DNA from 2 places in the Maridesulfovibrio bastinii DSM 16055 genome. Region 2 is predicted to be linked to the other one. Evidence: predicted binding sites of a transcription regulator. Region 2 holds the regulator's gene; the other holds the start of a gene.
The links. Region 2 encodes sigma-54, which starts transcription at its own class of promoters, with help from an activator protein. Its sites were predicted from a motif close to CTGGCACGGNNNNTGCTT; they were not measured.

Region 1 (4,179 bases), on a different contig from region 2:
AGCGATATCTGAAACGAAGATAACTCCGTCGCCTTCTTTACCGGTCTGTGCTCCGGTTTTGATGGCTTCAATTGCTGTATCAACTTTATCTTCAGCGATACCTATTTCAATGCGGAGTTTTTTAAGAAGGTTAACTTCCATGAGTACACCGCGATATGTTTCTGTAAATCCTGCACCGCGTCCTGATCCCAGGATATTGGTGACTGACATGGTGTAGATTCCCTTGGCGTAAAGAGCCTGCTTGACTGCTGTCAGGCATTCGGGACGTATATATACTGTAATGAGTTTCATTTTATACCTCTTATTAAATTAGGTTCAGTTCTGTTGTATTCCTGACTTATTCGTTAGAGAAGATCTGGAATCCGTTGTAGCTTTCGTTGCCGTGTTCAGCGATATCAAGACCCTTAAGTTCTTCTTCTCTGGAAGCTCTGATACCCATGAGAGCCTTGGCGATGCTGAATGCTACCAGACCTGCACCGAATGCCCAGAGGAAGACTACAACTACACCGATTACCTGAGGGATAACGAGGTTGAATCCGCCGCCGTAGAGGAGGCCAGCTGCGCCGTCGTTCAGTTCAGGAATTGTGAACAGACCTGTTGCTATTGTTCCCCATGCACCGCATACACCGTGAACGGATACTGCGCCGACCGGGTCATCGATGCGGAGAACCTTATCGATGAATTCGATTGCGAATACTACGAGGATACCTGCGATGAGGCCGATGCAGATAGCGCCTATAGGAGATACGGTTGCACAACCTGCGGTGATACCTACGAGTCCTGCGAGGCAGCCGTTACAGGTCATGGAAATGTCGGGCTTACCGAACTTGGACCATGCTGTGAACATTGCACCGAGAGTACCTGCACATGCAGCGAGGCTTGTGGTTACAGCGATGAGGCCGATGGAACCGTCTGCAGTTGTTGTGGAACCGGGGTTGAATCCGAACCAGCCGAACCAGAGGATGAATACACCGAGTCCTGCAAGAGGAATGTTGTGACCGGGGATTGCGTTTGCTTTACCGTCAGCAGTATATTTGCCGATACGGGGTCCGAGAAGCATAGCGCCTGCGAGGGCAACCCAGCCGCCTACGGAGTGAACAACAGTTGAGCCTGCAAAGTCCATGAAGCCGAGTCCTTCGAGCCAGCCGGCACCGGAATCGCCGAGCCAGAGGCTGCCCCATGCCCAGTGACCGGAGATAGGATAGATGAGTCCGGTTACGAGGAATGTTACAAGGATGTAGCTTTTAAATTTGGTACGTTCTGCGATACCACCGGAAACGATTGTTGCGGCAGTGGCAGCAAAAACGGACTGGAAGAACCAGAAACACAGTGTCCACTGTGAGTCGGGATCAGTAAAAGTGTTGCCAGCAAGAGCGAAGCCGGAAGTTCCGACAAAGCCGCCTGCATCAAGTCCGAACATGAGTCCGAAACCGAAAAGGAAGAAGATGATTGCGCCAACAGCGAAATCAAGAAAGTTCTTCATAAGGATGTTACCAGCGTTTTTGGCGCGGCAGAAACCGACTTCGACGCAAGCAAATCCGGCCTGCATGAACATAACGAGAACAGCTGCTATCAGTGTCCAGAGAATGTTACCATGGGTCTGGCTGAGAGCTTCCCCATCAGCAAAAGCCGCAGTCGGGGCAAGCAGCATGAGAAGAGTAAACAGGGCCGGTATTTTCCGGCGGACAGAAGTCATTTTAAAGGTCATGTGGTCCTCCTTGGTGGGATTGTGACGTTGAATATGCTGGTGTTAAAGCATTTAGCGTGCCAAAAAAATAACATACTGTAATTATTGAATATTTTTAAAAACGGGCTATTTTTGTCTTTACAAATTTGTGTAAAGTTACAAAAACAGATAACGTTTTTAATGTAGTTTTTACAAAAATGGTAAAATTAGTCTACAGCATAATGTTATATCTCTTTTAACTTTTTTAAAAGACTTCACTTTATATGAAGGTATAAAAAATATAAAAAAGAGTTGACATGGTTTCTGCGGGCGTTTACTTATCTCCCATGACACAAATTTCTACCCTTGGCATCAGCCGTACCTATTTTTACTTTTTTTACTTTTGGTACAACCACGCTTGTGGTCAGGGTAGGGGTTTGCCTAAGTAAAGCATACAGAGCCTCTACAGAAGGGCCGCAGGCGATAGATCGCCGGCGGCCCTTTTTTTTTAGGTCGTCGGGACAAGGGACTGCAGCTTTTCTCCGGCTCGCAAACAAAAAGGAGAAGCAAAATGCAGATGGGAAAAAGTATCAGACTTGAGCGTATTTTCAATCGCAACACTGGTAAAACCGTTATTGTTCCAATGGATCATGGTGTAAGTGTAGGACCGATAGACGGCCTTGTTGATATGCGTGAAGCTGTCGGAGATATGGTCAAAGGCGGCGCCAATGCAGTGCTTATGCAAAAAGGCCTTGTGCGCTGCGGACACCGAATGGAAGGCGGCGATGTAGGCCTTATAGTTCACCTCTCAGCAAGTACCTCCCTTTCCCCCTTCCCCAATGCAAAAGTTTTAGTCGCTACAGTTGAAGACGCCATCCGTATGGGTGCCGATGCTGTAAGCGTGCATGTCAATCTCGGCGATGAAACAGAATCCCGTATGCTTAAAGATCTGGGTGAAGTCGCATCATGTGCGGCCGGATGGGGTATGCCCGTTCTGGCAATGGTTTACGGACGCGGCCCAAAGGTTGAAAATGAATTCGCACCTGAAGTTGTGGCCCATTGCGCAAGGGTCGGCGAAGAACTTGGAGCTGATGTTGTCAAGGTCCCATACACCGGAGATCAGGAAAGTTTCAGAAGAGTTGTTGATAGTTGCTGTGTTCCTGTCGTCATAGCAGGCGGTCCCAAACTTGATTCCACAAGAGATTTCATCCAGATGGTTTCAGACTCAGTTGAGGCCGGCGGCGCAGGGCTTTCAGTAGGTCGAAATGTTTTCCAGCACAAAAACAGGGTTAATCTTGTAAAAGTGCTCAGCAAGGTCGTTCATGAAGACGAGAGTGTAGATTCCGCTCTTGAAATTCTCGGTGAATAACAAAATTGGAAAATGATATGAAAAAAATCGTATTCAAAGCCATTCCCTTTGAAAAAAATCTTGTGACTCTGGCTCTGGAGTCCGGGGTTGATGCAGTTCTTGTCGAGCAGGAAAACAAGAAAGCTGTAGAAGCACTGGGAAGGGTGAAAGTTGTAACCCCTGATGATATGCCGATAGTGGCGATTAATGAAAAAAGCGATGAAGATGAGGCTGTCAAATTCGCTGCTTCAGGAAAAGAAACAATTTTAGCTAAAGGCTGGGAGATTATCCCGGTTGAGAACATTCTGGCTCAGGTGGATGTTTTAGCTCTGGAAGTCGAGTCGCTTGATAAGGCCAGACTGGCTGCCGGAATTTTAGAAAGAGGAGCTGATACTCTGGTTGTGGTTCCCGAAGGAGCCGCAGAGCTTAAACAGATTGTGGCCGAACTCAAATTAAGTCAGGGAAAGATTGAATTGCAGAAAGCCGTGGTTAAATCAATTGATCCGGTCGGTCTGGGACACAGAGTGTGCGTAGACACTATTTCACTGCTTAAAAAAGGGCAGGGGATGCTTGTTGGTAATTCAAGTGCCTTTACCTTTCTGGTTCATGCCGAAACTGAATCCAACCCATATGTAGCCGCACGGCCTTTCAGAATAAATGCCGGAGCTGTTCACGCTTACGCTGTAATGCCCGGAGATAAGACCTGTTATCTGGAAGAACTTTCGTCCGGGCGCGAAGTGCTTATTGTCGGTGCCGATGGCGAAACTTCTATTGCGGTTGTAGGAAGATCCAAAGTCGAAGTAAGACCGATGCTTCTTATCACCGCGGTTGTTGAAACTGCCGAAGGAGCGGTAGAAGGAAAGGTTTTCCTTCAGAACGCCGAGACAATAAGAGTTGTAAGCTCCACCGGAGAACCTGTCAGTGTTGTGAATGTTAAACCCGGAGATGAAATTCTCTGCCGTCTTGATGACGCGGGACGACATTTCGGAATGCGCATTAAGGAAGAGATAACAGAGGATTAAGAAAATGGAATGTGATAAACAGAAAGATATGTCTTCAATCAGGGAAAAGATTGATTCACTTGATACCGAGATTTTAAAACTGCTTAATCAGAGGGCCTCTGCCTCTATCTGCGTTGGTGAAATAAAAGCAGGATCATCAGAGC
Region 2 (4,179 bases):
CCTCTTGATGTTGAACCAGTAACTATTCCGGAATTATTATGCCTTCGATAATAGCAAATAAAATAGTCAAATCTTACGGCCCTAAAGAAGTTGTCAGAGGAATCAGCCTTAAACTTGATGAAGGGGAAGTTGTGGGATTACTCGGCCCTAACGGCGCAGGTAAAACAACAACTTTTTACATGCTTGTTGGCGTGGTAAAGCCTACTGAGGGTGATGTTTATCTTAATAAACATAGAATAACCACTTGGCCTCTTCATGAAAGGGCGCGGCATGGATTGAGTTATCTTCCGCAGGAAAGTTCTATTTTTAAAAAATTATCAGTACGTAAAAATCTTGAAATAATAATCGAACATACCAAAATATCATCTAAAAACGTTTCAAAGCGAGCGGATGAACTTTTGGATCAGCTTGGTATTTTGCGTCTGGCAGATCAAAAAGCGATGTACCTGTCCGGTGGTGAAAGGCGCAGACTGGAAATTGCCCGGGCTCTAATTAACAATCCCAAGTTTATTCTGCTTGATGAACCTTTTGCCGGTATTGATCCTATTGCTGTTATCGAGATTCAGGATATTATTTCCACTTTGAAAGAGATGGGAATCGGGATTTTGATTTCAGATCACAATGTTAGAGAAACACTGACAATATGCGATAGAGCCTATCTTGTTTATGAAGGGCGGGTTATTTTGAGTGGAGCTCCTGAAAATATAGTAAAGAATACTAAGGCTCGACGTTTGTATCTGGGAGATAGTTTTCGGTTGTAGCGATGTTTTTTTAGTGCTGATAAAAAGCTTTTATAGGTTTAAATTGAGACAGGATTTTTGCACATAGTGTAAATTCTGTCTTTTTTTTATGGATTTTGGGAAAAAATGATCGTTCCTAATTTTAGATAATAATTTTGTTTCTAACTAATGGATTTGGATAGCTATTTCGAATTTTAATTATTTTAAATATTCAATATTATACTTATGGTGCTTATCTAAAAAAATAATTTTTTTAGGTGGTTATATCGAGTGGTGCTAGCGTATCTTCAAAATTGTTTTTAAAGTAATTTATAGTTTGTAGATTTACAGGCGTTCAGAACATTGGTACACTTTTTTCATGTGTAAAATTGTTTTTATAAAAAACTATATATTACAGTAATATTCATACTCTTTGTTGCAAGATTTAATTAAGTATGTCATTCTAAAATCAAGTAGTATTTTATATTATTCTTTAAAAATGTATTTTTTTTCTTTTTTCTTTGTTTAATGCTTTTTTAGTTAATAAAAATAATGTGTTAAGACTTTATTGGTAATGGTAAAATATGGGATTGGAATTAAGACAACAGCTTAAGCTTACTCAGCAACTTGTGATGACTCCACAATTGCAACAGGCGATCAAGCTTTTACAGCTTTCCCGTCTTGAGCTTGTGGATACAGTTCAGCAGGAGCTCATGGAAAATCCCCTTCTTGAAGAATATGAAGAGAAGGAGGTTTCTGAAGCTCGTGACAAGGATCAGTCTTCCGCAAGTGGAGAGACTGAAGAGCTGATGAAGAATGCTGACTGGGAGAATTATCTGGGAGAATTTTCCAGCTCTTCCAAGCAATCAATAGTTAGAGAGTCTGAAGCTTATGAAGACGGTCTATCTTATGATGCCCGTCTTACCAAGTCGACAACGCTTGATGGCCATCTTGGCTGGCAGATGACTCTTTCCGATTTTACTGAGAAAGAATGTGAAATAGCAGAAGCCATAATAGGTAACTTGAGTGAGGTCGGTTATCTTTGCATAGGGGTTGAAGAAATAAGTGAGATCTGTTCTGCTTCAGTCGATGAGGTTGAATCAGTTCTTCATAGAATTCAAAGGTTTGATCCTGTTGGTGTTGCAGCAAGAACACCAAAAGAATGCTTGACCGTACAGCTCGAAGTTTTAAAGTTGGACAACGATCCTATTTTAGTTTCTCTGGTTCGTGATCATTTAGAAGATCTGGAAAGAAGGCGTTATAAGCCTCTGGCCAGAAAATTTAAATTGAGCATGGAAGATTTGAAAAGCTATCTGGATTTGCTTCAGACTCTGGACCCGCTTCCCGGTGCAAGTTTTTCCGGGGGTGACCCTTTCTATATCAGTCCTGATGCTTATGTTTATGAGTATGATGGAGAATTTGTTATTGTACTAAACGATGACGGGCTGCCGAAATTGCAGATGAATTCCTTTTATGTGGAAACAACAGAAGCTGCAAAGGGAGCCGATAAAGAATATTTTCAGGATAAGATGCGGTCTGCCCAATGGCTCATGAAGAGTCTTTACCAACGGCAGAGGACTTTATTTAAAGTTCTTGAATCAATAGTAAGGTTTCAGGATGAATTCTTTAGAAATGGTGTAACTAAGCTCAAACCCTTAATTCTGAAGGAAGTGGCTGAAGATATTGATATGCATGAATCTACTGTGAGCAGGATAACAACAAATAAATATGTTGCGACCCCTCATGGTGTCTTTGAACTTAAGTTCTTTTTTAACAGTGCGTTGGAATTGGATGACGGTTCACAGGTAGGTTCAGAATCAGTAAAGGCCATGATAAAGAAGCTTATTTCTGAAGAAGATCCCAAAAAGCCTTATAGTGATGAAAAAATTGCTGAATATCTGAAAGAGAAGCTTGAAATTAATATTGCAAGGAGGACGGTAGCCAAATACAGAACCGCGCTGGGTATAGAATCTTCTTCCAAGCGCAAGAAGGTCTTTTAGCCAGTTATACTGGAATAGCATATTCACCCTAACTTAAGGAGGATCCTTATGAACGTAGCATTCACTTTTAAGAACTTCGATCCGTCTGAACATCTGAAGGAATATGCAAATACCCGTTTTAGCAAGCTTGAGAAGTTTGTTACCAATCCAGATAATACTGAGTTGCAGGTGAATCTTTCCGTGGATAGATTCAGGCATATATCGGAAGTTGTACTTTATTCAGACAATATTCACATCTCTGCATTTGAAGAGTCTGAAGATATGTATTCTACTATTGATATGGTCCTTGATAAGCTTGAAGCCCAGTTGAGGCGGATGCGTGAAAAGATGCGCAGCTACCGGCGTAGTGAAGTTACATCGGCTCGGATGGATGTGATCAGTTTTGACCTTGAAGATAAGGAACACAGACCTCCGCGTATAGTCGAGTCGGATCAGTTTGAACCCAAGCCAATGACGGTCGAAGAGGCCGCCTTACAGCTGGATTCATTAGACTATGATTTTCTCGTTTTCCGCAATGCTGACAGCGAGGGAATAAACGTAATCTATCGTCGTGATAATGGCGATTTCGGTTTAATAGACCCAGGATATTAGTATAATGAAAATAGGTGCTTTTTTGGCAAAGGATCTTGTTATTCATGAACTTGAAAGTGATAGCAAGGAAGGTGTTCTAAAGGAAATGGTTTCGGTCCTGATAGATTCAGGTCTTGATATGAACCCTGACGAAGCTTACAAGGTCCTTATTGACCGTGAAAAATTAGGTACAACAGGCATAGGGGATGGCATTGCCATCCCCCATGGTAAATTTGACTCCATCGAAGATATGTATGTTGTTGTTGGTCGAAGTGAGAAGGGTATTGATTTTGATTCACTTGACCACGAACCATGTCATATCTTCTTTTTGGTTCTGGCTCCTGAGCAGGGTGCCGGTTCTCATTTAAGAACTCTGGCTCAGATTTCCAGACTGGTTAAGGATGATGCTTTCAGGAAAGCTTTTATGCAGACTGAAAGTAAAGATGATCTTTGGAAGGTTCTTCAAAGCGTTTGATTGCGGAGGCAGAGGTGGATAGCGCGGATTCTTTTCCGGTCATTGTTGTAAGTGGTATGTCCGGAGCAGGTAAATCAACAGCCCTCAAAGTTTTTGAGGATTTGAGATTTTTCTGTGTTGACGGGCTTCCGGCAAGTATGCTGCCTCGTCTGGTCAAGTTGTTTAAAGGCAATGACATAACATATCGTGGATTAGTCCTTGGTATGGATCTCAGGCAGAAAAATTTTGTCGAAGAGTGGTCACAGACCAGAAACGAACTTGTTGAGAAGGGTATTAATCCAGCTTTAATATTTCTCGAATCGAGGCTTCCTGAGCTGGTCAGAAGATTTGCGACAACCAGAAGACCTCACCCTCTTGAGTCTAAAGCCATAGGTCTTGAACAGGCTCTTGAGGAAGAAAAAATTATTTTAAATCC

Region 1: a site for sigma-54 is predicted at 1,754-1,771, ahead of G496_RS0100760 (ammonium transporter). Genes of this name have one in related genera too.

Annotation. Positions count from the first base shown of each region.
Region 1 covers NZ_AUCX01000005.1:171,776-175,954, forward strand. Annotated here, with positions in the region: gene G496_RS0100755 (P-II family nitrogen regulator) at 1-291, opposite strand, end outside; gene G496_RS0100760 (ammonium transporter) at 338-1,708, opposite strand; gene G496_RS0100765 (2-amino-3,7-dideoxy-D-threo-hept-6-ulosonate synthase) at 2,238-3,035, shown strand; gene G496_RS0100770 (3-dehydroquinate synthase II family protein) at 3,053-4,036, shown strand; gene pheA (prephenate dehydratase) at 4,041-4,179, shown strand, end outside.
Region 2 covers NZ_AUCX01000026.1:5,665-9,843, reverse strand. Annotated here, with positions in the region: gene lptB (LPS export ABC transporter ATP-binding protein) at 39-761, shown strand; gene rpoN (RNA polymerase factor sigma-54) at 1,304-2,719, shown strand; gene hpf (ribosome hibernation-promoting factor, HPF/YfiA family) at 2,768-3,310, shown strand; gene G496_RS0112910 (PTS sugar transporter subunit IIA) at 3,315-3,764, shown strand; gene rapZ (RNase adapter RapZ) at 3,779-4,179, shown strand, end outside.